4 regions of the Massilia sp. 01N410 genome follow, and region 1 is predicted to be linked to each of the others. Evidence: predicted binding sites of a transcription regulator. Region 1 holds the regulator's gene; each other region holds the start of a gene.
The links. Region 1 encodes sigma-54, which starts transcription at its own class of promoters, with help from an activator protein. Its sites were predicted from a motif close to TGGCANGNAANCTGCTTT; they were not measured.
Positions count from the first base shown of each region.

Region 2: AC1DOP_RS00665 (PEP-CTERM sorting domain-containing protein) is a predicted target of sigma-54. The motif match lies at 2,788-2,805, and genes of this name have one in related genera.
Region 3: AC1DOP_RS16855 (PEP-CTERM sorting domain-containing protein) is a predicted target of sigma-54. The motif match lies at 3,945-3,962, and genes of this name have one in related genera.
Region 4: AC1DOP_RS00725 (PEP-CTERM sorting domain-containing protein) is a predicted target of sigma-54. The motif match lies at 2,755-2,772, and genes of this name have one in related genera.

Region 1 is NZ_JBFTRV010000010.1:72,067-79,589, forward strand. Features, by position in the region: gene AC1DOP_RS15050 (enoyl-CoA hydratase/isomerase family protein) at 1-341, opposite strand, end outside; gene hpf (ribosome hibernation-promoting factor, HPF/YfiA family) at 446-805, opposite strand; gene AC1DOP_RS15060 (RNA polymerase factor sigma-54) at 908-2,404, opposite strand; gene lptB (LPS export ABC transporter ATP-binding protein) at 2,407-3,183, opposite strand; gene lptA (lipopolysaccharide transport periplasmic protein LptA) at 3,183-3,743, opposite strand; gene lptA (lipopolysaccharide transport periplasmic protein LptA) at 3,744-4,325, opposite strand; gene lptC (LPS export ABC transporter periplasmic protein LptC) at 4,322-4,930, opposite strand; gene AC1DOP_RS15085 (KdsC family phosphatase) at 4,944-5,477, opposite strand; gene AC1DOP_RS15090 (KpsF/GutQ family sugar-phosphate isomerase) at 5,477-6,511, opposite strand; gene AC1DOP_RS15095 (monovalent cation:proton antiporter family protein) at 6,600-7,523, shown strand, end outside.
Region 2 is NZ_JBFTRV010000001.1:139,978-147,500, reverse strand. Features, by position in the region: gene AC1DOP_RS00680 (alpha/beta fold hydrolase) at 1-86, shown strand, start outside; gene AC1DOP_RS00675 (gallate dioxygenase) at 106-1,332, shown strand; gene AC1DOP_RS00670 (nuclear transport factor 2 family protein) at 1,338-1,772, shown strand; gene AC1DOP_RS00665 (PEP-CTERM sorting domain-containing protein) at 2,067-2,747, opposite strand; gene AC1DOP_RS00660 (sensor domain-containing protein) at 3,178-5,661, opposite strand; gene AC1DOP_RS00655 (CocE/NonD family hydrolase) at 5,987-7,523, opposite strand, start outside.
Region 3 is NZ_JBFTRV010000012.1:73,243-80,765, forward strand. Features, by position in the region: gene AC1DOP_RS16835 (HprK-related kinase A) at 1-273, shown strand, start outside; gene AC1DOP_RS16840 (nucleotidyltransferase domain-containing protein) at 270-1,379, shown strand; gene AC1DOP_RS16845 (GAF domain-containing protein) at 1,453-2,184, shown strand; gene AC1DOP_RS16850 (FAD-binding oxidoreductase) at 2,188-3,801, shown strand; gene AC1DOP_RS16855 (PEP-CTERM sorting domain-containing protein) at 4,013-4,879, shown strand; gene AC1DOP_RS16860 (hypothetical protein) at 4,976-5,650, shown strand; gene AC1DOP_RS16865 (GNAT family N-acetyltransferase) at 5,669-6,433, opposite strand; gene prsT (XrtA/PEP-CTERM system TPR-repeat protein PrsT) at 6,603-7,523, opposite strand, start outside.
Region 4 is NZ_JBFTRV010000001.1:153,089-160,611, reverse strand. Features, by position in the region: gene AC1DOP_RS00740 (IscS subfamily cysteine desulfurase) at 1-703, shown strand, start outside; gene AC1DOP_RS00735 (NAD(P)-dependent oxidoreductase) at 697-1,308, opposite strand; gene AC1DOP_RS00730 (winged helix-turn-helix transcriptional regulator) at 1,422-1,805, shown strand; gene AC1DOP_RS00725 (PEP-CTERM sorting domain-containing protein) at 1,911-2,690, opposite strand; gene AC1DOP_RS00720 (putative bifunctional diguanylate cyclase/phosphodiesterase) at 3,093-5,216, opposite strand; gene AC1DOP_RS00715 (ABC transporter substrate-binding protein) at 5,423-6,616, shown strand; gene AC1DOP_RS00710 (porin) at 6,669-7,523, opposite strand, start outside.

The DNA of each region.
Region 1 (7,523 bases):
ACCACGCCGTCCATCAACGAGATATAGGGTTTCGGATAGAAGTGGATCAGGTGGTTCAGCGCGTATTCTTCGGTAAAGAAGTCTTCCAGCAGGGCACTGCCTCCAGTGGGCGTAGCGCGCCCGGCCTGGTGGAAGAAGCGGATGTCGCCGCCTGCGCACAGGGCTTTCTCGCTGCTGCTCTTGATAACGACGGCGTCGACGTTCGAATCGTCGCGCCAGGCCAGCAGGGTCTCCGTCAGTGCGCGCACCATCTCCAGCGACAGCGAGTTCAGGGCCTTGGGACGGTCGAGGGTAATGATGCCGGTGCCGCTGGCAACGCGGGTCTGCACGTATTCGCTCATGTTCTTTTATTTATTGAAATGGAAAACGGCATTGTAGCGCGGCCCGGAAAACGAAAAGGGCGCCAGATGCGCCCTTCCTTGCTTGTGCTGCGCCAGCGGAAGGATCACGCTGTAGCGGCAGCTTCTCCTCCATCGTTGGGTATGCGCTTGAGCGGTGTACTACTGTGATCCTGCAGCATCTGCTTGTACTTCTGCACCTGCCGGTCGAGCCGGTCCATCAGCATGTCGATCGCGGCGTACAAGTCGTGCGCGGCGCTGGCGACGTGAACGATCTTGCCGGCGAGGCGCAAGTTGATCTCGGCCTTCTGGCGTTTTTCTTTCTCGGTGAGATTGTCAATGCAGAGGATGACGTGGGAGTCGATCACTTGATCGAAATGGCGGGTGATGCGTTCGAGCTTGTTCTGTACGTATTCACGGATTGCCGGGGTTACATCGAGATGATGTCCGCTGATAGTGAGATTCATACACACTCCTTTGATGATGCGCTGCCTGTCGTACGCGCATACCACGCACCAGGGCAGCGTTGTTGCAAGAAGCTTGCTGCAAGAGCTTGCTGAAAGAGCTTGCTACAGAGATTTACGGAGGCTGACGGGAGGGATCTTCAGCGCCTCGCGGTATTTCGCTACCGTGCGGCGTGCGATAACCATTCCCTGTTCCCCTAGCATCTCCGCGATCTTGCTGTCGGATAAAGGGTTTTTGGGGTCTTCTGCTCCTGTGAGTTGTACGATGAGAGCCCGGATCGCGGTCGAGGAGGCTTCTCCTCCTGCCTCGGTCGCGACGTGACTCCCGAAAAAGTACTTCAACTCGAACATGCCGTGCGGCGTCAGCATGTATTTCTGAGTTGTGACACGAGAAATTGTGCTCTCGTGTAGACCTAGTGTATCAGCTATCTCACGTAAAACAAGGGGCCGCATGGCAACGGCGCCATGGGAGAAAAAGTTCCGCTGGCGCTCCACGATTGCTTGAGCTACCCGAAGGATAGTATCGAAGCGCTGGCGCATGTTTTTGATGAGCCATTTTGCTTCCTGCAACTGCGCCGCCAGCTGGGATTCCGATTTTCCCTGCTTCATCAAGGTGGCATACAGGCTGTTCACGCGCAGGCGCGGCATCACCTCGGGATTCAGCTGCACGCTCCAGCCGTCCTTCGCGCGGCGCACGATTACGTCCGGCACCACGAAGTCGGAAACGTCGGAAGCGAAGGCCGCGCCCGGATGCGGATTGCAATGGCGGATCACGGCCTGGGCTTCGCGCAGGTCTTCGTCGTCGCAGTCGAGGGCTTTCTTGAGCTTGTTGAATTCGCGCTGCGCGAACCAGGTCAGGTAGCGTTCGACGATGGTCAGCGCCATGCGCCGCGTGACCAGCGGCACGCCCGGCATGCGGCGGATCTGCAGCGCCAGGCATTCGGCGGCGCTGCGCGCGCCCACGCCGGGCGGGTCCATGCTTTGCACCAGCGCCAGCGCGGTGCGCAACTCCTCGAATTCCACTTCGAGTTCGGCCGGGAGGCGCGCATGCAGCTCGTCCAGGGTTTCTTCGAGGTAGCCGTTGTCGTCGAGGGTGTCGACGACGATCTCGACCAGCGCGCAATCGCGCGGCGACATGCAGGTCAGGCGTACCTGCTCCATCAAGTGTTCGCGCAGCGAGACCGGGCTGGCTTCCAGCTGCGGGCGGCCGTCCTCTTCCTCGCCGCCGCTGCCGCTGCCGGAACGGCCAGAATCGCCCCAGTCCATGTCGTGCTCGGCGCCGCCGGCATCGCCGTTGTCGCTGTCGCCGCCTTCGGCTTCGGCGCCACCGCCGCCATTGCCCTCCTCGCCCTGGCTGGACGAGGGCGGCGAGTCGGGCGTGGTGGAGGTCGACGCGCCGTTGTTGATCGCGCCGTCGGCCAGCAGGCGCACCGAGTGGTCGAGCGGATCGTCGAGGCGTTCGAGCAGCGGGTTGTCGCTGAGGACCTGTTCAATCTCCTGGTGCAGCTCGAGAGTGGACAGCTGCAGCAGCCGGATCGACTGCTGGAGTTGCGGTGTCAGCGCAAGGTGCTGTGAGGTCTTGAGTTGCAGCGTCTGTTTCATGACTACATCCGGAAATGTTCACCCAGGTAGACGCGGCGAACCGATTCATTGGCGATGATGTCGTCCGGGCGTCCCGACGCCAGCACCGCGCCCTGGTTGATGATGTAGGCACGGTCGCAGATGCCGAGCGTCTCGCGCACGTTGTGGTCGGTTATCAGGACGCCGATGCCGCGCTCCTTCAGGAAGCGCACGATGCGCTGGATCTCGATCACCGCGATCGGATCGACGCCGGCAAACGGCTCGTCCAGCAGCACGAAGCGCGGGTTGGTGGCGAGGGCGCGCGCAATCTCCACGCGGCGCCGTTCGCCGCCCGACAGCGACAGCGCCGGGTTCTCGCGCAGCTTCTCGATCTGCAGCTCGGCCAGCAGCTCGTTGAGGCGCTCCTCGATGCGGTTCTTGCCCAGCGGCTTGCCGTCCTCGCGCTGCAGTTCCAGCACGGCGCGGATGTTCTCCTCCACCGTCAGCTTGCGGAACACCGAGGCTTCCTGCGGCAGGTAGGACAGGCCCAGCATGGCGCGCCGGTGGATCGGCAGGCTGGTGATGTCGGTGCCGTTGATGACAATGGCGCCGGCGTCGGCCGGCACCAGGCCCACGATCATGTAGAACGAGGTCGTCTTGCCGGCGCCGTTCGGGCCGAGCAGGCCCACCACCTCGCCGCAGGCGACCTGCAGCGAAACGTCGCGCACCACCAGGCGCTTGCCGTAGCTTTTCTGCAGCCCCTTGGCCACCAGGGTGCTGCCGCCGCTCGCGATGGCGGCGGCGTCTGCGTGTACATCCATCATTGCTTTCCTGCTTCCGGTTGCCCGGCCGACGCAGTGCGGCGCGGATAAAAAGTAAAACTGGCGCGGGCCTTGCCGGGCCTGTCGACGCCGCTCGGGTCGTTCAGGTTCAGCAGGACTTCCTTGCGCGCATCGTAGGCGATGAATTCGCCGCCCATTTCACGCATCACGTTGCTGCCTTCCAGCTGCCTGATGGCGGCGTTCGAACTGAACTTGACGACCTCGGTGCGCTCGTCGTACTCGATGCGCTCGGCCTGGCCTTCGTCCCACTGCTCGGGGCCGCTGTCGCGCTTCTGGCGGAACGACGCCGGCTTGCCGGGCGCCGCGACCAGGACGATGGTCTTGTAACCGTCCGGCGCTTCCTTGATCTCGGCACGCTCGGCCTTCAGCAGCATGGTGCCGCGGGTGGCGGTCACGCCGCCGGTCAGGACCACGGTTTGCGTGACCTGGTCCAGGGTCCCGTTGCCCCCGACCACCTTCAGCGGCTTGAGCGCATCCGCCCGCTCCGCCTGCGCCAGCGGCGCCAGCAACAGCGCGGCAGCGGCAAGGACGGCCTTCATTTACTGCTTCCCTGCCGGCGCCGCCGGCGTGGTCGCGGGAGCCGCCGCCGGCGCGGTACGGCGCGGCGCGATGATGATGGTGCCGCGTCCGCCGCCCGGCTTGCTTTCGCCGCTGGTGTCGTTGAACACGTTGGCCTGCTCGGTGCGGTTGTCGTAGGAGATGAACGGGCCGTTCACCTCGCTGGTCATGCGCTTGCCCTCGAGCTGCTTGACGACCGCGTTCGAGAACAGCTTGACCAGCTCGGTGCGCTCGTCGTATTCGATGCGCTGGGCCTGGCCTTCGACCCACAGGTCGGGGCCGCCGTCACGCTTCTGGCGGAAGGTCGCGGGCTGGCCCGGCGCGGCGGTCAGGGTCACCGCCATATAGCCTTCCGGCGATTCCGTGAGCACGGCCTTGTCGGCCTTGATCGTCAGGGTGCCGCGGGTCAGCACGACGTTGCCGGTGAAGGTGCGGGTCTGGGTGACCTCGTCGATGTGCGCGTTGTTGAAATCGATCTTGGCCTGCTTGAGAGAATCCGCACGCTCCGCCGAGGCGGTCAGGCTTGCCAGCGACAGCGCGGCGACAGCGAGTATTTTTTTCATTGTTTTCCTTTCGGCGGGAAGATGAGTTCTCCGCGGCCGCCCAGCGTCACCTGCTGTGTGGCGTTGTTGGCGACCATGCCGACGCCGGTGACCGAGGCGGCGCCGAGCGTCATCTGGATCGGCTTGTCGGTCTTCGAGATTTCCTCGTCCGGCAGCACGGTCAGCGCCTCGGTGCGGATGCGCATCGGCTTCGAGGTGGCGTTGCCGGGACGCGAGATGTCGACATTGCCGATCAGGTCGATCTGGTTCTGGTCCTGGTTGACGTTGGCGGTGTTCGCCGTCATCGTCATGTGCGGCCGGTCGGTGCTCATGCTCTGCACGACCGGCTTGTCGATCACCGAGGTGTTGTTGGCCGGGCGGTGGGTCAGGCGCTCGCCCGAGATCACGTAGCGCGGCTGGCCGGCTTCCGACATCCGCACGAAGCTGAAGTTGTCGATGATGTAGTCCGGATCGTCGCCCACGTCGACGCGGTGCGCTTCGCCTTCGCCGCGCATCACCTGCACCAGCCAGAAGCTGCCGAAGGCGAAGAACACGGCCGCCAGCATCAATGCCAGCAGACGCCAGCGGTGCGCGGTGCGCTTGTTGACGTAGGTCGTGGTCGCCATGGCTTGCGAAGGATTATCCAAAGTACGGTGCCAATGCCTGTTCGTAGGTTCCCTGGGCGCGCATCACCATGTCGCAGACTTCGCGCACGGCGCCGCGTCCGCCCGCATTCTTCGTCACGTAGTGGGCGCGGTACTGCACTTCCGGATGGCCGCTCGGCACCGTGACGGCAAAGCCGACGCGGGTGAACAGCGGCAGGTCGATCACGTCGTCGCCGATGTAGCCGCACTGCTCGGCCGTCACGCCGGTCTTTTCCAGCAGCTCGGCAAAGGCCAGGCGCTTGTCGTGCTGGCCCTGGAACACGTGGGTGATCCCGAGGTCGGCGGCGCGCTTGACCACGATCGGCGAATTGCGCGCGCTGATGATGGCGGTCTGCACGCCGGTGCGGTTCAGCAGCTGGATGCCGAGGCCGTCCAGCACGAAGAAGGTCTTGGTGATCTCGCCGTTGGCGTCATAGGTCAGGCTGCCGTCGGTGAGGACACCGTCGACGTCGAAGATCATGACCTTCACGCGCGCGGCACGCTGCAGATGTTCCAGCTGGGTCACCATCAGATCACCTTGGCGCGGGTCAGGTCGTGGATGTGGAGGGCGCCGACCAGCATGCCGTCGGCGTCGGTCACCAGCATCTGGTTGATGCGGAATTCCTCCATCACGGCAACGGCGTCGACCGCCAGCTGCTCGGGATGGATGCGGCGCGGATTCGCGTGCATGACGTCCTGGATCGTCAGCCTGCTGAAGTCATGGGTCTTCTCGAACAGGCGGCGCAGGTCGCCGTCGGTGAACACGCCGACCGGGCGGCCGGCGTCGTCGACGATGGCGGTCATGCCCATGCCCTTCTGCGAGATTTCCAGCAGGGCCTCGGTCAGCGGAGCATTCGGCTTCACTTTCGGCACCGCGTCGCCGCTGCGCATCACGTCGCGCACGTGGGTCAGCAGCTTGCGGCCGAGGGCGCCGCCCGGGTGCGACAGGGCGAAGTCTTCCGACTTGAAGCCGCGCAGCTCCAGCAGCGCGACGGCGAGGGCATCGCCCAGCGCCAGGGTGACGGTGGTGGACGCGGTCGGCGCCAGGTTCAGCGGGCAGGCTTCCTTGTCGACCGAGACGTCGAGGTGGACGTCGGCAACCTGGGCCAGGCGCGAGCCCGGCTTGCCGGTCATGGCGATCACGGGCACGCGCATGCGCTTGACGGCCGGAATCACGACCGCCAGCTCGGCGCTTTCGCCGGAATACGAGATCGCGACCAGCACGTCCTGCGGCGTGACCATGCCGAGGTCGCCGTGGGCGGCTTCGGCCGGGTGCAGGAACAGGGCCGGGGTGCCGGTCGAGGCCAGGGTCGCGGCGATCTTGCGGCCAATGTGACCCGACTTGCCGATGCCCGAGACGACCACGCGGCCCTTGCAGGCCAGCATCAGGGCCACAGCTTGCGCAACGGCAGGCTTCAGGCTGTCGTCCTGGCCGAGACGCGCGCTCAGCTTGCGGATCGCTTCGCCTTCGATGTCCAGGGTCTCGCGCGCCAGCTCCAGAGCGCGCTTTGCCTGGGCCTCGTCAAAACTTGTCAACATTATTTTTTCATCGGTTACACTCATGGTGGAAGTATATCCGAATTGCGAAAGCAAAAAACTTGCCAGACGTAACAGAGCGCACATATTTACGGGATCGTGACCACACCCCAGCATGACATCAGGCCTTGAATTAACTCTTCTGCTGCTGGGCAGCGCCGTTCTTGGCGTGGTTGCGTTCCGGATGCTCCACCTCCCCCCGATGCTGGGTTACCTGGCCGTCGGCGTCCTGATCGGCCCCCACGCCCTGCAACTGGCCGACAACGGTCCCAGCACCCATGCCCTGGCCGAATTCGGCGTGGTGTTCCTGATGTTCTCGATCGGCCTCGAATTCTCGCTGGCCCAGCTCAAGGCGATGCGGCGCATCGTGTTCGGGCTCGGGCTGGCCCAGGTCTCGCTGACCATCCTGATCACGGTGCTGGCCTCGCTGCTGGCCCCGCGCCTGCCGGCGCCGTTCAACACCGGCTGGCAGGCCGCGCTGGCGCTCGGCGGCGCGCTGGCGATGTCCTCCACCGCGATCGTCTCCAAGCTGCTGACCGAACGCCTCGAGCTCGAGAGCGAGCATGGGCGGCGCATCATCGGGATCCTGCTGTTCCAGGATCTGGCCGTGGTGCCGCTGCTGATCCTGATTCCCTCGCTGGCGCGGCCGGCCGAGGAACTGGCGATGAACCTGGCCTGGGCCGCGCTGAAGGCCGCCGCCGTGCTGGCCCTGCTGCTGTTCTTCGGCCAGAAGCTGATGCGCAAATGGTTCACCATCGTCGCCAAGCGCCGCTCGCAGGAACTGTTCATGCTGAACCTGCTGCTGGTGACGCTGGGCGCGGCCTGGATCACCGAGCGCGCCGGCCTCTCCCTGGCCCTCGGGGCTTTCGTGGCCGGCATGCTGATCTCCGAGACCCAGTATAAGCACCAGGTGGAAGAGGACATCAAGCCCTTCCGCGACGTGCTGCTCGGCCTGTTCTTCATCAGCATCGGCATGCTGCTCAACCTCGAGCTGGTGCTGGCCAACTGGTGGCTGGTGCTGGCCATGCTGGCGATTCCG
Region 2 (7,523 bases), on a different contig from region 1:
AGCGCAGCGGCCATATGTCGATGATGGAAGAACCCGAAGCGGTCCTGCGCGCCTTGCGGGAATGGCTGGACATGAATACGATCTGAACGAGGGAGTCGAGAGAACATGGCGAAGATTATTGGCGGTATCGGGACCTCGCACGTCCCCACCATCGGGTTGGCATACGATAAAAAGCGGCAGAACGACCCGGCCTGGGCGCCGCTGTTCGAGAACTACAAGCCGGTCGCGAAATGGCTGGAAGAGCAGAAGCCGGACGTGCTGCTGTTCTTCTACAACGACCATGCGAACAGCTTCTTTTTCGATTGCTATCCGACCTTCGCGGTCGGCGTCTCGCCGAACTTCGAGATGGCAGACGAGGGCGCGGGCAAGCGTCCGCTGCCCGATATCAAGGGCCATCCAAAGCTCGCCATCCACGTCATGGAATCGCTGGTCAACGACGAATTCGACATGGCCATGTTCCAGGACCGTCCGCTCGACCATGGCTGCAATTCGCCGCTGGCCCTGATGTGGCCGCACGAGCCCACCTGGCCGGGCGCCATCGTGCCGATCGCGATCAACGTCCTGCAATACCCGCTGCCCACCGCCGCGCGCTGCTACAAGCTGGGCAAGGCGGTGCGGCGCGCCATCGAATCCTATCCGGAAGACCTGAAGGTCGCGGTGGTCGGCACCGGCGGCCTCTCGCACCAGATCCACGGCGAACGTACCGGCTTCAACAACATCGAGTGGGACGAGGAATTCCTGCGTCTGATCGTTGAGGAGCCGGAAAGGCTGGCGAAGATGCGCCACGCGGAACTGGTGGAACTCGGCGGCGCCGAAAGCGCCGAGGTGATCATGTGGCTGGCCATGCGCGGCGCCCTGAACGACAACATCAGGTGCATCCACCAGAGCTACTACCTGGCCACCACCACGAATATGGCGGTCGCCATCTACGAACAGGAGGGCGACGGACACGCCCCCGCCGCGCCGGTGTACGGCAATCCGCAAACCGCCGGCCTGGAGGAACTCGAAGGCACCTATCCCTTCGACCTGAACGCCAGCATCCACGCGGCTCGCCTGAACCGCTTCTTCTGGCGCCATCGCGAGCCGGCCTTCCGCGAACTGGTCGCGCGCGACCTGGACGCCGCCTTCGACGAGCTGCAGCTGAACGAGGAAGAGCGCGGCCTGGTGACCCGCCAGGACTGGCTCGGGCTGGTGAAGTATGGCGTCAGCTTCTTCGTGCTGGAAAAATTCGCGCGCGTGGTCAAGATGTCGAACCTGGCCGTCTACGCCAGTATGCGTGGCGAGACCCTCGAAGACTTCCTGAAAACCCGGCGGGTGCCGGAGTCGGCCTGAGGACGATGAGCATGCACGTCGACGACCACGCCGCCATCGAAAGGGCCTGCGCCCGCCTGATCTCGGAATACGCCTACCTGAACGACCAGCGGCGTTACGAGGAACTTGCGGCCCTGTTCACGCCGGACGCCCTGCTCTTTCGGCCATCGGCGCCGGACCAGGCCATCGCCGGCATTGATGCCATCCTCGCCGCCTTCCGCAAGCGGCCTCTTGACGTCATGACCTTCCATGTCTGCACCGACATCATCGTCAGCGTCGACGATGCCGGGTCGGCGCGCGGACAATCGCGGATCCTGCTGCTGTCGGCCAAGCGTCCCGCCGAGGAGGGGTCCAGGCCGGCCGCCGCCGATGCGCCCGTGCCCGGCGTCTTTTACGACAGGTTCAGGCTGACGGACAGCGGCTGGAAGTTTGCCGAGCGGCGCGGGTCGTTCTGGATTTGATGAAGGCTTATAAATCGGCCTCGTCAAGGCTTCGCTAGCTTGCCGGTCACCGAGCACCTTGTCGGCAATACTTATTTGTTGCGAAATTACTGGCGTAGAGAATGGCTCTGCGCCAGTCGGACAGCCATTCATGTGATTAAGTACTCGCCCATAAATAAATGTGTTTTTGGCTGCCAGAACCGGCGCGTTGCTGCGTTGGCTCCTGCTTGCAGTGCTCGCACTGCGGCGCACTCGCCGCCTTGCACCGCATCCGGTTCTGTTTGCCAAAATTCACATTTATTTCCGGTCAAGTACTTAGCTGGATTTGCGACGCCGGGTCGAAGCGAGTCCTGCGAAAGCCAGACCGAACAAGGCAAGCGTAGCGGGTTCCGGCACATCGGTATTGGGGCCGCCTGGATTGTTTTCGGAGCGGCCAAAACGTAAATCATCGAACGCGACGATATCGTTGGTAGCGTTGAAAGTTACGCTTGCAATCAGGTTGCCGTAATCGATAAACCCGATGAAGGCCCCTCCCCCATCCGTTGCGGACGGTACGTTGATCGTCTGGGTGACTGACGAACCATCGACATAGACGATGGTTTGTTGCGACACTAGATTTGTCTGCAGGCCGGTAACGTAAAATCCGAAAGCATCGACCGGATTAACGAAGCTGAACGTCGCCGAACCGCCAACCAGGCTGCGGAAGTATTGTCCGCCGGCCGTCGTGTTAAACCCGCATAAGGCACCACATCCCGAGTTATTGGTTGTGACGCCGCCAGTGATGGTCAGGTTGGCCGGCAGGGCCGACTCGAAATCAACCGTATTGAGATTTCCGGCAACCGAAAGAAAAGCTGCGGCTGCCGCAGTAGAGTTGACCATTTGCGCAAGCGAGGACACGTTATTGTCACCGCCAAGGTAGGTAACCGGCGCGGCTTGCGCTGCAACGCCAGCCCCCGACAGGATTGCGACGACGGCGAATTTGGATGCAATAGACATAAAAGCTCCTTTATTTTGATTGGGATGTTGCGCTCCTCACGTAGCATTTTTTATGCCACTGTAGATTTTTTTAAATTTTTCAACGACTTGCAGTTATTTTTTTCAAATTAATTTTTGGTATTGTAAAAAACACTGACAGAAACCGGATTCATGCAAAGTGAATTCATGGATTCACAACCGGTCGTAAATGCTTATGCAGGAATTCGATAAGCAATTCGCATGAAATGCCAGCCGCACGCGGGTTATCGCGACATGCCGATAAAAACGAGGCGGTCAGCGATCACTCAGCGATGTGGTTTACATTACGCTCTTGTTACCAGTTTAAAAACTCACTGGACACGCGTGCGCGTGCGCGAGGAAGCCGTTTTGACGTCGTGCTTGCCTTGGATCGCATGGCCGCCTGGTCAATGCATGACAGGCGAAAAGTGCCTCAGCCGGCCAATTCGGCCGCCACCAGGCGATCCATGTCGGACGCCGCCATCGGCGGGCTGAGCAGATAGCCCTGGCCGCAATCGAAGCCGAGATTCTTGACGGCGGCCAGCTGGTCGGCCGTTTCGATGCCGTCGGCGCAGACCGTGATCTTGACGTCGCGCGCGACCCCGACCAGGGCCGACAGCATGGCCGAGGCGTTGTCGTGGCGCGATAGCCGGCGCACCAGTTCCTGGCCCGGCTTGACGATGTCGAGCGGGAATTTCTGCAGCGACGACAGGGCCGCCAGCTCTGCGCCGAAATCGTCGAGTCCCAGCCTCACGCCGCGCTTGCGCACCTCCTGCAGTGCCTGGGCCGAGAACTTCGGATCCAGCAGCACGCTCTCACGCATCTCCAGGCGCAGCAGCGAGGGCGCCAGGCCGGTGTCGTCGAGCACCCGGTTCAAGATGGCCGGAAAGCGCGGATGGCGGATCTGTTTCGAGGACACGTTCAAGGTCAGCGGCACCACGAGCCCGTCGCGCACCCAGCGGGCCTGGGCCGAGCAGGCGGTGCGCAGCGCCCATTCGCCCACCGGCAGCATCAGGTTGGCGTTTTCCACTTCCTGGATGAAATCCGCCGCGGTCAACAGGCCGCGCTCCGGGTGCAGCCAGCGGATCAGGGCCTCGATGCCGACGATGCGCCCGCTTTCCAGGTCGTATTGCGGCTGGTAGTGCAGGCAAAGTTCCTCGTCGCGCAGCGCGCGCTCCAGCTCGCGCTCGAAGCGCTTGGCTTCCTGGGCCGCCTTGCCCAGCGATTCGCGGTACACCTGGTAGTTCAGGCGCCCCTGGTTCTTGGCTTCGTACAGCGCCAGGTCGGCCAGCTTCACCAGCTGGCCCGGCTCGTGCGCATCGTTCGGATACACGGCGATGCCGATGCTGGTGCCGCTGTAGACTTCCTGGCCGTCCAGCAGGTAAGGCAGGCTCAGCTCGACCACGATCTTGTCGGCCAGCACCTCGGCGGCGCCTGCCTCCGCCAGGTGGGTCTGGACGATCACGAACTCGTCGCCGCCGAGGCGCGCGGCGAGGTCGGTCTCGCGGATGTGGGTGCGCAGGCGGCGCGCGACTTCCTTCAGCAGCAGGTCGCCGGCGTGGTGGCCGAGGGTATCGTTGATCGACTTGAAGCGGTCCAGGTCGAGCATGTGCACGGCCACCAGGTGGCCATCGCGCTGTGCGTACTTGAGCGCGTCCTTCAGGCGCTCGTTGAAGCTGGCGCGGTTGGCCAGGCCGGTCAGGGCGTCGTGGCTGGCCAGGTGGTAGGAATACTCGACCGCGCCGCGCAGGGCTTCCTCGGCCTTCTTGCGCCCCGTGACGTCCTCGACGATCTCGAGCACGCGCGGACCGTCGCCGCTGTTGCGCAGCGAGCAGGTGACGTTGACCCAGAATTGCGAGCGGTCCTTGCGCAGGTAGCGCTGCTCCGCCACCGTCACGGCCTGCTGGCCGGTCAACAGCTTGTGGAAATTGTGGACTGCCGTTTCCTGGTCGGCCGGATGAGTGATGTCCTGGTTCGACAGGGTTTCCAGCTCGTCCAAGGTATAGCCCAGCATCGCCAGCAGGGTCGTGTTGGCGGCCACGAAGCGGCCGTCCGGCGCGCATTCGGCGATCCCGAGCGGCGCATGCTCGAAGGTCGTGCGGAAACGCTCCTCGCTGCGCCGCAGGGCTTCCTCGGCGTGCATGGCGTCGGTGATGTCGAAGAACAGGATGATGCCGTACAGTGGATGGCCGCTTTCGTCGCGCAGCATCTTCGCGGTCAGGCGGATCCAGCGTGTGCTGCCGTCCTTGCGCAGCAGGCGGCGGTCGCGCTGGATCTCGATGGCGCCGGACAGCAGCTGCTCGGTGAACTGGCGGCTGCGCTCGCGCTCGTCCGGCGGGGCCAGCTCGAGATTGTCGCGGCCGATCAGTTCTTCCGGCGTATAGCCGGCGATCGCCGCGAAGGCGCGATTCACATAGATCCATTTGCCGTCGAGGTCGATGTGGCCGATGCCGATCGGCGCATGCTCGTACAGCAGGCGGAAACGCTGCTCGCTTTCGCGCAATAGCGCTTCCGCATTCTTGCTGTCGCTGATGTCGTGGACGTTCATGCTGGTCACCGGCCGGCCGTTGCCGTCCGTGAACACCCTGGCCACGACCCGCGCCTCGAAACCTTCGCCGTCAGGGCGCGCAAAGCGCAGCTCGGACGTGCCCTCGCCGGCCGCGGCACGCCGCGCCAGCGCGGCGACCAGGTCCGGGTCCTTGCTGTCGAGCAGGTCGCCGATATTGCGCGCCAGCAGTTCCTCCTGCGTATAGCCGAACAGCTGGCAGGCGGCGACGTTGGCGGACAGGATGCCGCCATCCAGTCCGGTCAGGAACAGGGCGTCGGTGCAATGCTCGAACGCCGCGCGATAGCGGGCTTCGCTTGCCTGACCGTCGAGATTCCCGTCGTTGTCGGATGGAGTGTTTTTCTCTGGCATATCGAAGCCCGGTTCGAACATGCGCACAAATGTGTGCGAGCTCAGGATGGCTCATCCTGCCATGACAAAGATGACAACACAAGACTCGCACTGCTGGTAGTTGCAAGCTCGGCACCTTTGGTTACGCGGATGGGGTAGGAAAGTTAAAATCCACAACACGGGAGAGGAAGGACAGGCGGATTGCCTTGCTGCGCGGGACAGCCCAGTCCGCCATCCTGGGCGAACCGGGCTTCCGGCGCCAGGGGGACGCATCGCCGATCGACGAAGTCCACCGCTTCCTGTTGGCAGGCATGCGGTACTGGCTTGTCCGGCGGCCCGGCAAGCCTTAGCGCAGTACCGGCAGCTCGATATAGCTCGCCGCATCCGGCGCGTGATGGACGGCATTGTCCGCGACCACGCCCTCCTTCTCGCTCTCGTTCGGTCCGCCGGTGTTGAGGTTGCGGACGAATTTCGGGAAATTCGACGAGGTGACTTCGACGCGGATGCGGTGGCCCACGCCGAACTGGATCGCGGTCGCGATCGGCGTCGGGTGGATGGTCACCACCTCGCCCGGGTTCAGGGGCGCGGGCTTGTCGTAGCCGTTGCGGTAGCGGGCGCGGAAGATCGTGTCGCCGACGATCCAGGCGGTACCGTCGGGCGCGACGTCGACCAGCTTGACCGCGAAGTCGGTGTCCTTCGCATTCGACGACACCTTCAGCACGGCGTCCACGAAGCCGACCACGTCGACCGGCCTGGTAAGCGGCTCGCTGCTGTAGACCAGCACGTCGCTGCGCGCCTCGATCGGACGCTGGTCGAAGGCGCCCGGCACCACCACGCCGCCGTTGCAGCAGTCGCCGCCGCCGATGGTCTGCACCGGGTTCATGGGATCGTAGCGGTAGCGGTCCGGCGCCTCGCCCGCCGGCGGCGCCTCGCCGAGCAGGCGGCCGTCGCCGTACAGGCTGTTCGCATTCCCTTTCGAGCGCAGGTAGAGGCGCATCGGCCTGGCGTTCTCGGGCGGCCACTGGGCCGCGCTCTGCCAGCGGTTGGCGCCCATCATGTAGTAGCGCACCCGCGGTGTCGTTTGCGCGAAGGCCTTCTGGTCGCCCTTCAGCCAGCGGTCGAACCAGCCGTAGACGGCGCCGTCGACGTCGAAGCTGGTGTCGCCCATGGCGCGTTCGCCGACCACGGTGTCGGGCCCGAGCCGCGCGTACTGGCAATGCGGCACCGGCGCCACCACCGCGTACTGGTTGGCGCTCGCCTCCTTGTCGGTGTTGGCCATGCGCGCCAGGTTGAACAGTTCCAGGTTCGGCCCGATCGAGACGTCGTACCAGCTGTTGAACCAGAGCGCCGGCACGCCCCAGCCCATGCCTTCGTGATACAGGCCGCCCTTGTTCCAGGCGGGATCGGCCGGGCCGCGCTTGATGAATTGCTCGAAGGTGGATGGCGGCTCGCCGAGGGAAGTCAGCATCTGCTCGACCGGCAGGTGCCTGATCTGCTTGTTCCACTCGACCTTGGGCTTGCTCGCATCCAGGTCGTTATAGGCCTCGATACGGGCGCGCAGCTTTTCGTCGGAAAGCAGCCCGTTCGGCAGTTCCGCGCGCAGCGGGTTCTCGACCCCGTACAGCCAGACGAAGAAGAGATTGCGCGGCACCCCGCCCGTGTACCAGTTGCCCTGCTCCTGGAAGCGTCCGACCTTGCCGATGCCGGCGCCGGCCGACATCGGCACCATGGCCGCATGTGCCGGGTGATTCATCCCGGCCAGCGCCAGCTGCCACTCGGCCGAGGACGAGCAGCCCAGCGTGCCGACCTTGCCGTTCGACCAGGGCTGCTGTGCGATCCAGCTGAGGGTGTCGTAGCCGTCGGTCTGCGGGTGACCGAGAATC
Region 3 (7,523 bases), on a different contig from region 1:
GAGAGCATTGCGCGCGCGGCGGAACCGGCCCGGCCGGCCTTCATCGTGTTTCCGCGATATGAGGCGCAGGCGCCGATCAGCCTGCGGCCTTTGCCGAAGGCGCGCGCCTTCATGGGCGTAGCCGAGAACGCTTTCAATTACCAGGTGCTGGGCGCACGCGGTTTCGGCGCGCTCGGGGCCTTGATCGACGCGACCACGGCCTTCGAGTTTCGGTACAGTAAACTGGACGAGGCTGTCCAGTTATTCGAACGACTGGCGAAGGACGGCGCATGACGGCATCGCCACCGCTGTTCCCGGTACTGCTGCGCGTACTGCGCGATCCCGCCGCGGCAGCCGGGCTCGACCTGGCCGGCTGGGACCTGCTGCTGCGCCAGGCGGAGAACGCCGACATGAGCGTCATCCTGCTGATGCTGCTCGACGATGCCGGACTGCTCGACCAGGCGCCGGCGCCGGCGCGCATGCACCTGGAGTGGGCGCGCGTGGCCGGCGAGCGCCATGCCCGGGCGGTGCGCAACGAGGTGAGGCAGATCGGCCGCGCCCTGTCCGGTCTCGGCCTGCCGCTGATCCTGCTGAAGGGCGCGGCCTACGCGATGGCCGGCCTGGCGGCGGGGCGCGGCCGGATATTTTCCGACATCGACATCCTGGTGCCGAAGGCGCAGCTGGGCGAGGTCGAAGGGGCCCTGATGATGAGCGGCTGGGCCAGCCTTCACCAGGATGCCTACGACCAGCGCTACTACCGCGAATGGATGCACGAACTGCCGCCGATGGAGCACGTGCGCCGCGGCAACGTCATCGACGTCCACCATGCCATCCTGCCCGAGACCGCCGACCGCCGTCCCGATCCCGCCAGGCTGCGCGCGGCCGCGGTGCCGCTTGCCGATACCGAGCCCGGCATGCTGCCGCTGTACGTGCTGGCGCCGCGCGACATGGTGCTGCACAGCGCCGTGCACCTGTTCTACGAGGGCGAGTTCGAGCATGGCTTGCGCAACCTGTTCGACATCCACCGCCTGCTGCTGCAGTTCGGCGCCCGGGACGGCTTCTGGAACGGCCTGCCGGCGCGTGCCCGCGAGCTGGAACTGGGGCGGCCGCTATTCTACGCCTTGCGTTATTGCCGGCGCCTGCTGGGTACGCCGGTGCCGGACGCCGTGCTGCGCGCCATGGAAAGCGAGGCGCCCGGCCGTCCGCTGCTGGCGCTGATGGACCGCCTGTTCCTGCGCGCCCTGGTCCCCTTCCACCCGAGCTGCGCGGATGCCTTCACGCCGCTCGCCCACGGCATGCTGTATATCCGCGGCAATTGGCTGCGCATGCCTTTCTTCCTGCTGCTGCGCCATCTTTTTCACAAGGCCTTCCTTTCTCCTGACGCGACGCCGGCGCACTGATATTATTAAAAGATTACCGATATGTAATCACTCCTATTGCGAGGAAGACATGGGCAGCGCGGAAAACAGGTGGGTGAGACTCCAGGACCTGCAGAATTTCCTGGCCGAAGGCAGTCTGGACGAAAGCCTGCAGAACCAGGCCGCACTGACGGCGGAGCTGCTCGGTGCCGGCAGCTGTTCCATCATGCTGCTCAACAGCGGCGCCCCGGGCCAGCTGCGCATGACGGTCCACGCCCGCTTCGGCAAGCTGCCGGACGCCGCTCTGACGGCCTCGGTGGGGCAGGGCGAAGGGATCTGCGGCCGGGTACTGGCCAGCGGCGAGGCGCTGCTGATCGAAGACATCGCGCAATCCGAGGTGGCGGCGCTGGCCCAGGGCCGCGACGGCATCGGCGGCAGCCTGATGTCCGCCCCGCTGAGGGTCGACGGCAAGATCGTCGGCGTGATCAATGTCGCGGGCGCCAGGGAGGGCCAGGCATTCACCCAGGGCGATCTACAATTGCTGAATATAATCGCACTATTCATCGGCAAATCGATTCAGGTGCAGCAGCTGCAACGTTTGCTCGACTCGCGTTTTTCCCAACTGGCATTGCTGCAGGAAGCGCGCGACCAGGTCCAGGACAAGGTGCGCCTGGCCTACCGCAATCCCGAAGACGCCGCCAAGATTCTCGCGCGCTCCTTTTTTAAGGAAATGACCAAGGCCGGCTTCGAATCCGGCCAGATCGTCAGCGCGGCAACCGAACTGATCGAGCAGTTGAATTTGAAGCTCAAGCACTCACCTCCGTCCTCTCCACCGACTTCCAACTGATTCATGCAAGACACCACGACCCAACTGGCGCCGGCCCTGGACGCCTGGCAGGCACTGCTCGGCCCGGAAAACGTGTTGCACGGCGAAGCCGCCCTGCAGGCCTGGGGCGCCGATACCACGGGCGCGACGCGCCGCCTGCCGGCCGCGCTGCGCATTCTCGACAGCAAGCACTTGCCGGAGGTAATGCGCATCGCCCAGCGCTACCGGATTCCCGTGCATCCGATCAGTACCGGCCACAACTGGGGCTACGGCAGCGCGCTCGCGGCGCGCGACGGCTGCGTGATCATCGACCTGTCCCGGCTGCGCGCGATCCTGCATTTCGACGAGGACATGGGCGTGGTCACGCTCGAGCCCGGCGTCACGCAAGGCATGCTGGCCGAGTTCCTGGAAAAGCAGGACTACCCCTTCATGGTGCCGACCACCGGCGCCGGTCCCCACTGCAGCCTGCTCGGCAATGCGCTGGAGCGCGGCTACGGCGTCACGCCGATCACCGATCATTTCGCGGCGGTGACGGACCTCGAGGCGGTGCTGGCGGACGGCAGCCTGTACCGCTCGGCGATGCGCGAAGCCGGCGGCGACGACATCGCGCGCCTGTTCAAGTGGGGCATCGGCCCCTATGCCAGCGGCCTGTTCACCCAGAGCGGCCTGGGCATCGTCACGCGGATGAGCATCATGCTGGCGCGCCGTCCGGAAAAAGTGAAAGTGTGCCTGTTCAGCCTGAAGGATGACAGCCTGCTCGAGCCGGCCGTCGAACGGATCCGCGCCATCCTCGGCCGCCTGCCCGGCACGGTCGGCGGACTGAATCTGATGAACCGGCACCGCGTGCTGGCGATGTCGGCGCCGTATCCGGCCGACCGCGTCGGTCCCGACGGCCTGATCCCGCAGGAGGTGATCGAGGCGCTCGGCAGCCAGTACCAGATCCTGCCCTGGACCGGCTTCGGCACCCTGTACGGCACCGCGCGCATGGTGAAGGCGGCGCAGAAGGAGATCCGCGCCGCCCTCAAGGGCGTGGCCAGCCGCCTGCTGTTCCTGAGCCAGGACAATGCGAACACGCTGCTGGCGCTGTCGCGCTGGATTCCCGGGCCGGCCGGGCGGCGCCTGTCGAGCACCGCCTCGACCCTGGCCAGTTCGATGGAACTGGTGCTGGGGCGTCCGAATGAGACGGCCCTGCCGCTGGCCTACTGGCGCAATCCACGTCCGCACGGGGAGGGGCCGCGCGATCCGGCGCGCGACGGTTGCGGCCTGATCTGGTACGCGCCGCTGGTGCCGATGCGCGGCGCCGGCGCACGCGCCTATGTCCAGATGGTGAGGGAGATCACCCGGCGCCACGGCATCGAGCCGCTGCTGACGTTTACTTCGCTCAGCGACAAACTGTTCGACAGTACCGTGCCGCTCCTGTTCGACCGCAATTCGCCGGCGGCGGTGGCGGCGGCCCAGGCCTGCTACCGGGAGCTGATCGCCGCCGGCCGCGAGCGCGGCTGGTTCCCGTATCGCCTTGCGGTCGATGCCATGCCGGATCTGCAGCACCTGCTGGACGACTCGGCGCGCCTGCATGCGCGCCTGCGCCGCGAACTCGATCCGCATGACCTGCTGGCGCCCGGACGCTATCACAATTGATAGTAGGCGTAGTTGTGTTAAGCAGTTAACTGTCGACTTCTTTTACAAGTTTTGTCAACTTTCCTTTAAGAATCTGTTGAAATGTTAATTTCCTAATAATAATTCTCTTCAAGATCAGTTAGTTATAAGGCATTTATTCAAGCTGGCACGCAGGTTGCTTATATACCTTTGCTGTCGTTAATGATTAATTGATTCCATTATTGGAGAGAACATGAAGAAGTTACTCGCTTTCGCTGTCGGCGCCGCTGTGAGCATCGGTGCGTATGCTGCACCGGCTCCCACCAATCTGCCGGCAGGCCCGATCTACCTGAAGTTCTCGGGTCAAGAACAGATCGCCATCAACGGCGCACACACCTTCGGTAACAACGAAATCAACTGGGGCGTTATCCTGGTGTCGACGGCCGAAAAAGGCGACGTCAACACGCCGCACGATGCGATCGATCCGAACGGTGAAATCTTCTTCGTCAATGGCCAGCAAGGCCAGATCACCGGTATGTTCTACGGCGTCCAGCAAGGTTCGCCGTCGGCAACCAACCCGTTCCCGGCTACCGGCGGCTATCTCGACCTGTACTGGCGCAATACCGACACGATGAGCAAATCGTCGGTGTCGAACACGTCCATCAGCCCGAGCATCCGCTGCGGTGAAAGCTGCGCTACCGGCTTTACCGAAGGCACCTTCCTGGCCCGTATCATGTTCGATACCGGCATGGATACCGGCAACCCGACCAATACCATCGTCGGCGACCAGGTGCCAAGCAGCAATGGCTTCACCGGCAATGCCGATTCCTACGGTTCGGTCGTGACCGATGCCATGATCGACGGCAAAACCGGCCTGTGGGCCAACCAGCTGAACTCGAACTGGTTCTCCAGCTACCTGGGCCTGCGCGACCTGCGCTTCAAGAACAGCTACAACTACAACCCGCTGTGGAATGGCGGCGAGAACATCCTGGGTGCCCGTATCGACGATCCGGGCCAGGCATTCGCCCTGCCGGAGCCGGGTGCCCTGTCGCTGATGGGCCTGGCCATGGTCGGCATGGGCGCCGCCCTGCGCCGCCGCGAGAAGAAATCCGCCAAGTAATTCCTGGCGCGCCACTTGAAAAGGCCTCTTCGGAGGCCTTTTTTCTTGTGCTGATTGACAACATCAGCGCCTTTCATGTCTACTTGCCAAATGTATATGCGAACCCGCCTTCTCCTGCAGGTCCCGGCAGTCATGCTGATCCTGGCGTTCGTGCCGACCAATCCCGGCAAGCTGGCCGCATTGCTGCTCCTCTGGATCCTGAGCTTCGGCCGGCTCGGCAAGGTCGAGGCGATCTTCTACGTCTGCGTCTGCGCCTTCTTCACGGCGATGAATGCCGCTTCCCTGAAGCAGGGCATCTTCATGTTCGCCCACCCGGACATCCTGCTGCAGCCGGTCTGGGAACTGTTCATGTGGGGCTTCTATCTATTGCACACGCGGCGCCTGCTGAACGGCCCGGCGCCGGCCGGCAGGCGGGCGACCGTATGGGCGCTCGCGCTGGCCTATTCGGCCGCCTTCGCCACCATCCACGACAGCAATACGCTGCTGCTGGTGACGGGCGTCCTGCTGCTGGTGGGGCTGGCGCTGTTCCACGAGCCGCTGGACCTGGCCTATACCGGCTATATGGTGCTGCTGGGGGCGCTGATCGAATACACGGGCGTGCACAGCGGCCAGTGGGGCTATCCGGGCAATCCGCCGGGCGGCGTGCCGCTGTGGTTCATCACGATGTGGGGCGGCATCGGCCTGTTCATGCGGCGCCTGATCAACCCGATCCTGGCGCGCCACGAAGCGGCCGCGCGGACGGCGGCCGAAGCGCCGGGCGGCGCTGCCTGAATGCCGGGGTAGGCGCGTTCAGCCGAGGTTGGTCAGGCGGCGCGCGATGCCTTCTTCTTCCTTCTGGGAGAAGAAGTAGGGGAACAGCGAGCGTTCGTTTTCCGCCGAATCGCTGGTGCCGCCGTAGCGCTCGATCTGGTCCTGGACGTAGTCGAGGCTGTTCCACAGCAGCCAGCCGGGGGCATCGACACGGGGATTGATGCGCAGCTCGCCGACGCGCTTGAAACCCAGCATGGTTTCATAGAAGCGGCGGTGGCGCGGATTGACTTCGATAAAGACGTCGGTGCATTTGTGCAGCCGGCGGCCATAGATGAACATCACGTGGAACAGTGAAGCCAGGGCGGCCTTCGAACGCACCTTCGGGTCGAAGGCGAGCTTGGTGATTTCGCAGACCTTCGCACCGCGCTCGCGGAAACGGTCGATCTCGTCCTTGAAGACTTCGTCGGCCAGCAGGCCGACCGGGGAATCGATGCCAAGCGTGACCGTTCCGACCACTTCGCCGTGATCGGAAGCCGAAAGAGTAATCCGGTTCGGGTCGTCGTCCAGACGATGCGTGCCCGAGTAACCGCGCCACGCATACATCTTGTTGATGAGAAGGTTCGCAGAACTGCGCCTCCCATCCGTGTCCGCCGTACGGATACCAAATGTTTTTTCGTTAATGGTCACGTCTGTGATCGTATCACAGCCGAGCTCAGCACCCCCCTTAGGAGCGGAATCGTAACGTGCGTCCTGAGGTTCAGAGGACGCCTTCACCACTTCCTCGCCAGTTGCTAAACTGTTCATTCTTTTCTCTCCGCAGGACGTCGCTATTTATCTCGCGCAAACGCGCGCCTATAGTACCAATCGTAACACCGGGCCAGTAAAGATTCTATAAAGAAATGAATAGTTGATAACGAACAAGATAAAAAGAACACTATTTGTCAAGCCGGCGGCTTGCGCCGCCGGCTGGATGTCACATTTGTTGTAACAACTCCTTCGCCTTGGCCGAACTCTCGCCCTTGTTGGCCGCCGACACCTTCTCCAGGGTCTTGCGGGCACCGGCCTTGTCGCCGTTCTTGGCCTGGGCCTCGCCCAGGTGCAATTGCATGTCGAGGTTGTTCGGGAAGGCCGTCACTGCCTTCTGCAGCAGGTCGACCGCGCGCTTGGTGTCGCCCTTGTCGGTCAGGATGCTGCCCAGGGTGTCGAGCACGGCCGGGTTGTTGCCTGCGATGCTGTAGGCCTTCTCGGCGGTTTCCAGCGCCTTCGGATTGTTCAGCTGCTGGTAGGTCCAGGCCAGGTTGTTGAGCGCCAGCGCATTGTTGGGCGCTAGTTTCAGCGCGCTCTCCAGCTGGGTGGCGGCCGCCTGGTACTGCTTGGCGTACAGGCTTTGCTCGGCCGAATAGATGATCGCCTGGACGTCGTCCGGATGGTCCTTCAGCCACTGCGTCAGAACCTGGTTGGCTTTCTGCTCCTTGCCGTTCATTTTCTGCAGGCGGTGCAGGGTGAGGGCCACCTGGGTGGTCGGATGGCTGGCCTGGGCTTTCTCGTACAGCGGCAGGGCCTGGTCGATCTTCTTCTGCGTCATCAGGATGTCGGCTTCGAGCATCAGGCCGGCGTTCGCGGTACGCGGCTGTTTCTGCATGCCGCGGGCGATGGCCAGGGCTTCTTCCGGACGGTTCTTGCGCATCGACAGCTCGGCCAGCGCGAGCTGGGCCGGCAGGAAGTCCGGCTGCAGCGAGGTCGCCTTCTTCAGCTCGGAGGCGGCATCGTCGTCACGCTTCGCCACCGCATAGGCCGAGGCCAGGCGGTACCTGGCCTGGGGCGACTTCGGCTGCACGTTGACCAGCTTGCTGTAGGTTTCGATCGCCGCGGTAGCATCGTTGTTCGCCAGCTG
Region 4 (7,523 bases), on a different contig from region 1:
GGCCTCGGTCATGATGGTCAACAACGAGATCGGCGTGATCCAACCGATCGGCGAACTGGGACGCATCTGCCGCGCCCGCGGCGTACTGCTGCACGTGGACGCGGCACAGGCGGCCGGCAAGGTGGCGATCGACGTCGATCGCCTGCAGGTCGACCTGCTGTCGCTGAGCGCCCACAAGGTCTACGGTCCCAAGGGCATCGGCGCCCTCTACGTGCGCAGCGATCCGCGGGTGCGGCTGGAGGCGCAGATGGATGGCGGCGGGCACGAGAAGGGCTTGCGTTCCGGCACCCTGCCCAGCCACCAGATCGTGGGCATGGGCGAGGCCTTCGAACTGGCGCGCCTGGACATGGCGAACGAAACCGCGCGCATCGGCGCGCTGCGGGAGCGCCTGTGCGGCGGGCTCGCCGCCCTGCCCGGCGTGCGCTTCAACGGCGACATGGAACAGCGCATTCCACACAACCTGAACATCAGCTTTACCGGCGCCGGCGCCGATGCCCTGGCCGACAAGCTGCCCGGCATCGCGGTGTCGGCCGGTTCCGCCTGCAACTCGGCCAGCGCCGCGCCCTCCTACGTCCTGCGCGCGCTCGGCCTGAGCGAGGCGCTGGCCCGCGGCGCGATGCGGATCACCCTGGGCCGCTACACAGGCGCCGCCGACGTCGACTATCTGCTGCGGCAGCTCCGGCTGGCGCTGCGGGTTCAGTAACCGACGGTGAAGCGCTGGCGCGAATGGGCCGGTTTCTCGAGTTCGTCGACCATCGCGATGGCGAAATCCTCGTACGAGATCGAGCTGCCTTTTTCGCCCGTCAGCAGTTCGTCCTGGCCGAGCCGGAAGCGGCCCGTGCGCTCGCCGGGCACGAACATCGCCGACGGTGACAGGAAGGTCCAGTCCAGGTCCTGGACTTGCCGCAGGGCGTCGAGGAAAGCGGCGCCACGCGTCGCCTCGGCCTTGTAGGCTTCGGGGAAATCGGGCTGGTCGAGCAGGCGCTTGCCGGGCGCCACCAGCAGGCTCGCGGCGCCGCCCACCACCAGGTAGCGCGGCACGCCGGCGCTGCGCACCGCGGCCAGCAGGGTTTCGGGGTCGCTGTCCAGGAAGCGCACCGCGCTGATCACGGCATCGTGTCCGCGCAGTACGGCGGCGAGGCCGGCTTCGTCATTGATGTCCGCGCGCGCGGCGCTGACGCCCGCACGCGCCGGAACCTTGCCGGGATCGCGGCCGATGGCGGTGACCTGGTGGCCGCGTGAAACGAGTTCGTCGAGCAGGCGGGAACCGACGTTGCCGGTGGCGCCGATGAGGGCAATACTTGCCATGAAAATTTCTCCGTGTAGACCACGCCCCATCCTATGCTAGGCTGGAGCCCTTTACAAGAAGTCACCGCGGCATGATCTGGTCAGTGCGGCCTGACCATGCCGGACCGATTCCCATGCGCGACACACTAATTGCCCATCCCTGCCTGGACGCCGACACCGCGGACGGCTGCCCGATCCGCGACATCCTCGACCGCATCGGCGACCAGTGGACCCTGCTGGTCCTGCATTCCCTCGATTGCGGCACCCTGCGCTTCAATGAATTGATGCGTGCGATCGGCGACGTGTCCAAGCAGATGCTGTCGACCACGCTCAAGCGCCTGGAAGAAGACGGTTTCGTGCTGCGGACCGTGTATCCGGAAGTGCCGCCGAGGGTCGAATACGAGCTCACGCCGCTCGGGCGTTCCTTCATGGTGCCGATGCGTGGCCTGGTCGACTGGGCCAACCGGCATCACGAAGCGATTCGCGACGCCAGGCGCCAGTACCGCCTGCCTGGATGATGGGTGATGGGTAATGCTTGCCGGCGCCCGGCCTGGATGGACGGCCGGCCCGGACGCCGCTTCAAGTGATACCGATGCGGTCGCCCGGGCCCTTGTCCGCCTGGCTTACTGCTTTGCGGTGAAGCGGCGGCGCATTGCGCCGAAGGCCATCGCGCCTGCGCCCAGCAGGGCCAGCGAGCCCGGTTCCGGCACCTCGCCGCCGGGATTGCCCGGGGTCTCGCGCTCGAAGGCGGCCACCCGGACGGTTTCCGGCGCCCCTTGCGTTGTGCCGTTCAGGAACTGGACACCACCTCCGACAATGCAGTTGGCCAGGTTACTGCAGAAGCCCGCGGCGTCGGCGGCCTGGGCGTCGTCCAGGACGAAACGGTGAAGGCCCGATTGGCCGATACCACCGGTGTCGCTGAGCACCAGGTCCGGTCCCATGTAGTTGTAGTATCTCGTCGTACTGTCCGAAACCCTGAACAGGCTCATATAGAGGTCGGTCAGTGTGGCCGTGGTCGCGCCGGGCTCGCTGACGTTGACGACGAAGCCGAGCAGGCCCGCGCTGGCGAGGCCGGTGATCGAACTGAGGAAATAGGTATTGTTACCAGCGTTACCGGCAGTGTTGTCGCCGCCTTCCAGGGCCGTGGGCATGCCCAACTTTAAGGCCGTCGGGCAGGTTTCCGCCGGGGTGGCCGGATTGCCGCTGACGTAGGTCACGCATCCGGACTCGGTGCCGTTTTTCTTCCCACCACCATTGTCCTGGACCGTTACCACCGTCTGTACCGCCCCCAGGCCGGTGCCGGTCTGTTGCGTTCCCGTTTGATAGACCAGGTTTGCGAACGCTGGCGCCGCGCCCGTTAGAAATGCCGTTGTCAATGCAATTTTCAGAACCTTAGATCTCATTATTTTGCTCCCCCAGAAGTTACTTCGCTTTTATATGGACATCCAAGTAATGCAACTCTTAACCACAGCAAAATACATTCCAGCTTAAATGAGTTCTTTCAGATCAACGACTTAACTGAACATTCATTGTAACCCCAAAGAAATGCGTAAAGATTACCGAAAGTTTCCATGTCACCACCTTTCGTTTGGACACTTACTTGAGACCGTCGAACAACCCGCCGCGAGCGAGGCGGCGCCTGTATCGCGTGACGTGGATGCTGGCGGGCTCGCCGGATACGACGACCGTCATCGGCGAGGTGGAGATGAACGGCAAAGGCTGGCCGACCGGCGCCGGCATCCGGCACCGCGTCCTTACCTGCCGCGACCGCGCGGCTGCTGAGGCCGGCGCCCTGGGCGCAAGGTCTAGGCCGTGCCGATCCCGCCGCTGCCGTACATCCGTTCGAAGTCCCCGATGGGCATCGGCCGGCCCAGCAGGTAACCCTGCAGCGTGCCGCAGCCGCCATCGACCAGGAAGTTGCGCTGCGCTTCGTGTTCGACGCCCTCGGCAACGATGTCGAGCTTGAGCGTGCGCGCCAGCGCGATGATCGCCTTGACGATCGGCACGGCATCGGGATTGACGTGGACGTCGTGCACGAAGGAGCGGTCGATCTTCAGGGCGGTGAGCGGAAAGCGCTTCAGGTAGGCGAGCGAGGAATAGCCGGTACCGAAGTCGTCCAGCGAGAAATGCAGGCCGTGGCCGCGCAGTGCGCGCATGCGCTCGATCGTGTCCGCGACATTTTCGGCAAGCACGCTTTCGGTCAGTTCCAGGCAGAGCTTGCCCGGCGGCGCGCCGGTTTCCTCGAGGATGTCGACCATCCGGGCGACGAAATCGGCACTGCGCAGCTGGTGCGCGCTGACGTTGACCGCCAGCTCGAGCTGTCCGAGTACATGGTCGCTGCGCCAGCGTGCCAGCGCGCGGCAGCTTTCCTCCAGCACGTGCTGGCCGAGCGGCACGATCATGCCCGACGACTCGGCCAGGCCGATGAATTCGGTGGGACCGAGCAGCGAGCCGTCGGCGCGGCGCCAGCGCAGCAGCACTTCGGCGCCGACCACCTGGCCCTCACTGTTGAACTGGGGCTGGCAGAACAGCACGAACTGGTGGTCCAGCAAGCCTTCCCGCAGCGCCCGCTCCAGCCTTGCCTGGTATTCGGCCGAGGCCTGCATGCGAGGATCGAAGAAGCGCGCGGTATTGCGTCCTTCCGCCTTGGCACGGTACATGGCGAGGTCGGCCTGCTTGAGCAGGGTCTCGATGCCGGTCGCGGCGCCGTCGAACAAGGTGACCCCGATGCTCGGCGTGCTGACGAACAGGCGTCCATCCAGGTAATAAGGCTGGCCGAGCGTGAACAGCAGCTTTTCCAGAACGTGCTGGGCCTCGATCACCGCCTCGTGCGGGTCGTCGCCCAGGTCTTCCAGCACCAGCACGAACTCGTCGCCGCCCAGCCTGGCCAGCTGGTCGCAGTGGCGCAAGGTATGGCGCAGGCGCTCGGCCACCTGGCGCAGCAGCATGTCGCCGAAGTCGTGGCCCATCGTATCGTTGAGCAGCTTGAAATTGTCCAGGTCGAGAAAGACCACCGCCCCGAGGCGGCCCGTGCGTTCGCTGCGCGCCAGCGCCTTGTCCAGTTCCTCGCCCAGCAGGCGGCGGTTCGGCAGGCCGGTGAGATGGTCGTAATAGGCCAGTTCGTAGATACGGCGCTCCGCCAGTTTTTGCTCGGTCAGGTCGGTATTCGTTCCGGATACACGCAGGGCCTTGCCCGCCGCATCGCGCGTCACCAGGCCGCGCGACAGCACCGGTACGTAGTGGCCGTCGCGATGGCGCAGGCGCCATTCGACGCTATAGGTGCCGCGCTGGCTGGCCAGCAGATCGTCCCAGTAGCCGGCAACACGCACCCTGTCGTCGGGGTGGGCGAGGTCCAGCCAGAGGCTGGTATCGGTCCCCAGTTCGCCGGGCCGGTAGCCGAGCATTTCCCACCAGCGGTCCGAGTAATAAATCTCGTTCTTCTCGAGATCGTAGTCCCACGGCGCATCGGTCGAGCCTTGCAGGATCAGGCGCAGCCGTTCCTCGGACTTCTGCAATCCCTGCTGGGCCTGCTTCATCGCGGTACAGTCGGTGAAGCAGACGATGACCCGGCAAAGTTTGCCCTTGGAATCGAATTCCGGATACGCGTTACAGATCAGCCAGCGCACCGATTCCGGCTGCGGTTCGGCAATGCCGAGGATGACTTCCGAGACCTTGCTGCCGGTGCGCAGCACGACGTTGGCGGGAAGTTCATCCGGCGGCAAGGGCGAGCCGTCGGCGCGCAGCAGGGGCCGGGCCTTCCCGCTGACCCTGTTCTTCAATTGCTCGACGCTCATGCCGATCAGTTCGCAGGCGAGCCGGTTCGCGTTCAGGATGCGGCCGTCGACGCCATGCACGACGACGCCCGCGGGAATGTGCTCGAGCAGATCGTCGAGCTGGGGCTGGATTGCCGGGGCGTTGTGGGAGGCCATGATGTGATCCGCGCTGAGGAACCGGAAGTTACAACCGATGGTAGCACGGCCCTGCCAGTGGGCGCGCAAGACTTTGCGATAAGTAAATTAGACCACATCAGCAGCATTTCGCACCCCTCCGTTCGGCGCTTGCCCGACAATCAGGCAATCCTGGTCGCGGTGTCCTTACGCCCGGGATCCCATCCAACGACAATAAAGGAGACAAGATGCCCCATCCAATCGACCTGCAACGCCGCCACCTGCTGCTGGCCAGCGGCACCGCCCTGGCCGCCGGCCTGCTGCCCTCGTTCGCGCGCGCCGCCGGCGCCACCCCGCTGAAGGTCGGCCTGATCGTGCCGATGTCCGGCCCCTTCGCCTCCACCGGCCGCCAGGTCGACGCGGCGGTGCGGCTGTTCATCCAGCAGCACGGCGATACCGTGGCCGGCCGCAAGATCGAAGTCATTCTGAAGGACGACGGCGGGCTCTCGCCCGACGTCACCAAGCGCCTGGCCCAGGAACTGGTGGCGCGCGACAAGGTCGAGGTGCTGGCCGGCTTCGGCCTGACGCCGCTGGCCCTGGCCGCGGCCCCCATCGCCACCCAGGCCAAGGTGCCGATGATCGTGATGGCGGCCGCCACCTCGATCATTCCGCAGCGCTCGCCCTACATCGTGCGCACCGGCCTGACCCTGCCGCAGGTCACGGCGCCGCTGGCCGAATGGGCGCCGAAGAACAAGATCAAGACCGTGGTGACCCTGGTGTCCGACTACGGTCCGGGGCTCGACTCCGAAAAGACCTTCGTCACGCGCTTCACCAAGGCGGGCGGCAAGATCCTGGAAAGCCTGCGCGTCCCGCTGCGCAATCCGGACTACGCGCCCTTCCTGGCGCGCGTGCGCGACGCCAGGCCGGACGCGCTGTTCGTGTTCGTCCCCTCGGGCGAGGGGGCGGCGGTGATGAAGCAGTTCACCGACCGTGGCCTGGCCAATGCCGGCATCCGCCTGATCGGCACCGGCGACGTGGTCGACGACGACCTGATGGAAACCATCGGCGCGGCTTCGGAAGGCGTGGTCTCGAGCTTCAATTACTCGGCCGCCCATCCCTCGCCGGAGAACAAGGCGTATGTGGAGGCCTTCGAGAAGGCCAACAAGGGCATGCGCCCGAACATGCACTCGGTCGGCGCCTACGATGGCATGCAGCTGCTCTACCTGGCCCTGGCCAAGACCGGCGGCGACAGCAATGGCGACAAGCTGCTGGCGGCGATGAAGGGCATGGCCTGGGTTAGCCCGCGCGGCCCGATGGAGATCGACCCGGCGACCCGCGACACGATCCAGAACGTCTATCTGCGCAAGGCCGAGAAGGTGAACGGCGGCTGGTACAACGTGGAGTTCGACAAGATCGAGAAGTTCCGCGATCCGGGCGCCTGAACCCGGCCGGGGCAAGCGGACATCGCCGCCGCTTGCCCCTACTTCCCTCGCCTCAGAACGAGTGCTTGATACCGGTGATCACGCCGGTTTGCGACAGGCCCGCACCGACCGAGCCGCCCGAGCTCAAGGCCACAGCGGCAGTACCGTCGTTGACGATATGGCCGGCCGCCACATACACGGTGGTGCGCTTCGAGAAGTTATACATGGCGCGCAGCAGGAGCTGCGCCGAATCGTTCGGGCTGTCCTTGAAATCGAGCCTGGCGATCTGCCCGTCGACGACCAGTTGCGGGGTCACGGAATAGGCGGCATCGACGTAGGCCAGCGTGCTCTTCGGCTGGGTCTTGCTGCCCTCGTTATTCCGGTGCAGGACGCCGGCGCCGAGCTTCCATGCGCCCACGTTGGCGTAGCCGGCAACATGCAGGCGCGAATCCGACAGGTCCGCACTCGTCAGCCCGGCGGCGGCACCGGGGCCGCCACGCAGATTGTCGTAGGCGACCACGGCACCGAATGCCGATCCCGGGGCGTCATAGCGCAGCAGACCGGAATATTCGCGGCAGGCCTGGGCGCTGGTGGCGGATTCGCCGGGACAGTTGGTGGCCGACGGCCCGCCCGCCGCCGAGACGTCGCGGCCGAGGCTATAGGTGGCGCCGACCGTGATGCGGTCGAAGGATCCCTTGTACGAGATCGAATTGTCGTGGCGCCCGTTCGGGATGAAGGAGTCCAGGGTGCCGATGCCGTAGACGCTGGGGCCGAAGGGGTCGACGTCGAAGGTCGAGATGTACAGCATATTGTAGGTGCGGCCGATGGTCAGCGCGCCCCACTTGCCGGCCAGGCCGACCCAGGCCTGGCGGCCGAACAGGCGCCCGCCCTGGTTCACGTTGCCGGTATCGGGCTGGAAGCCGTTCTC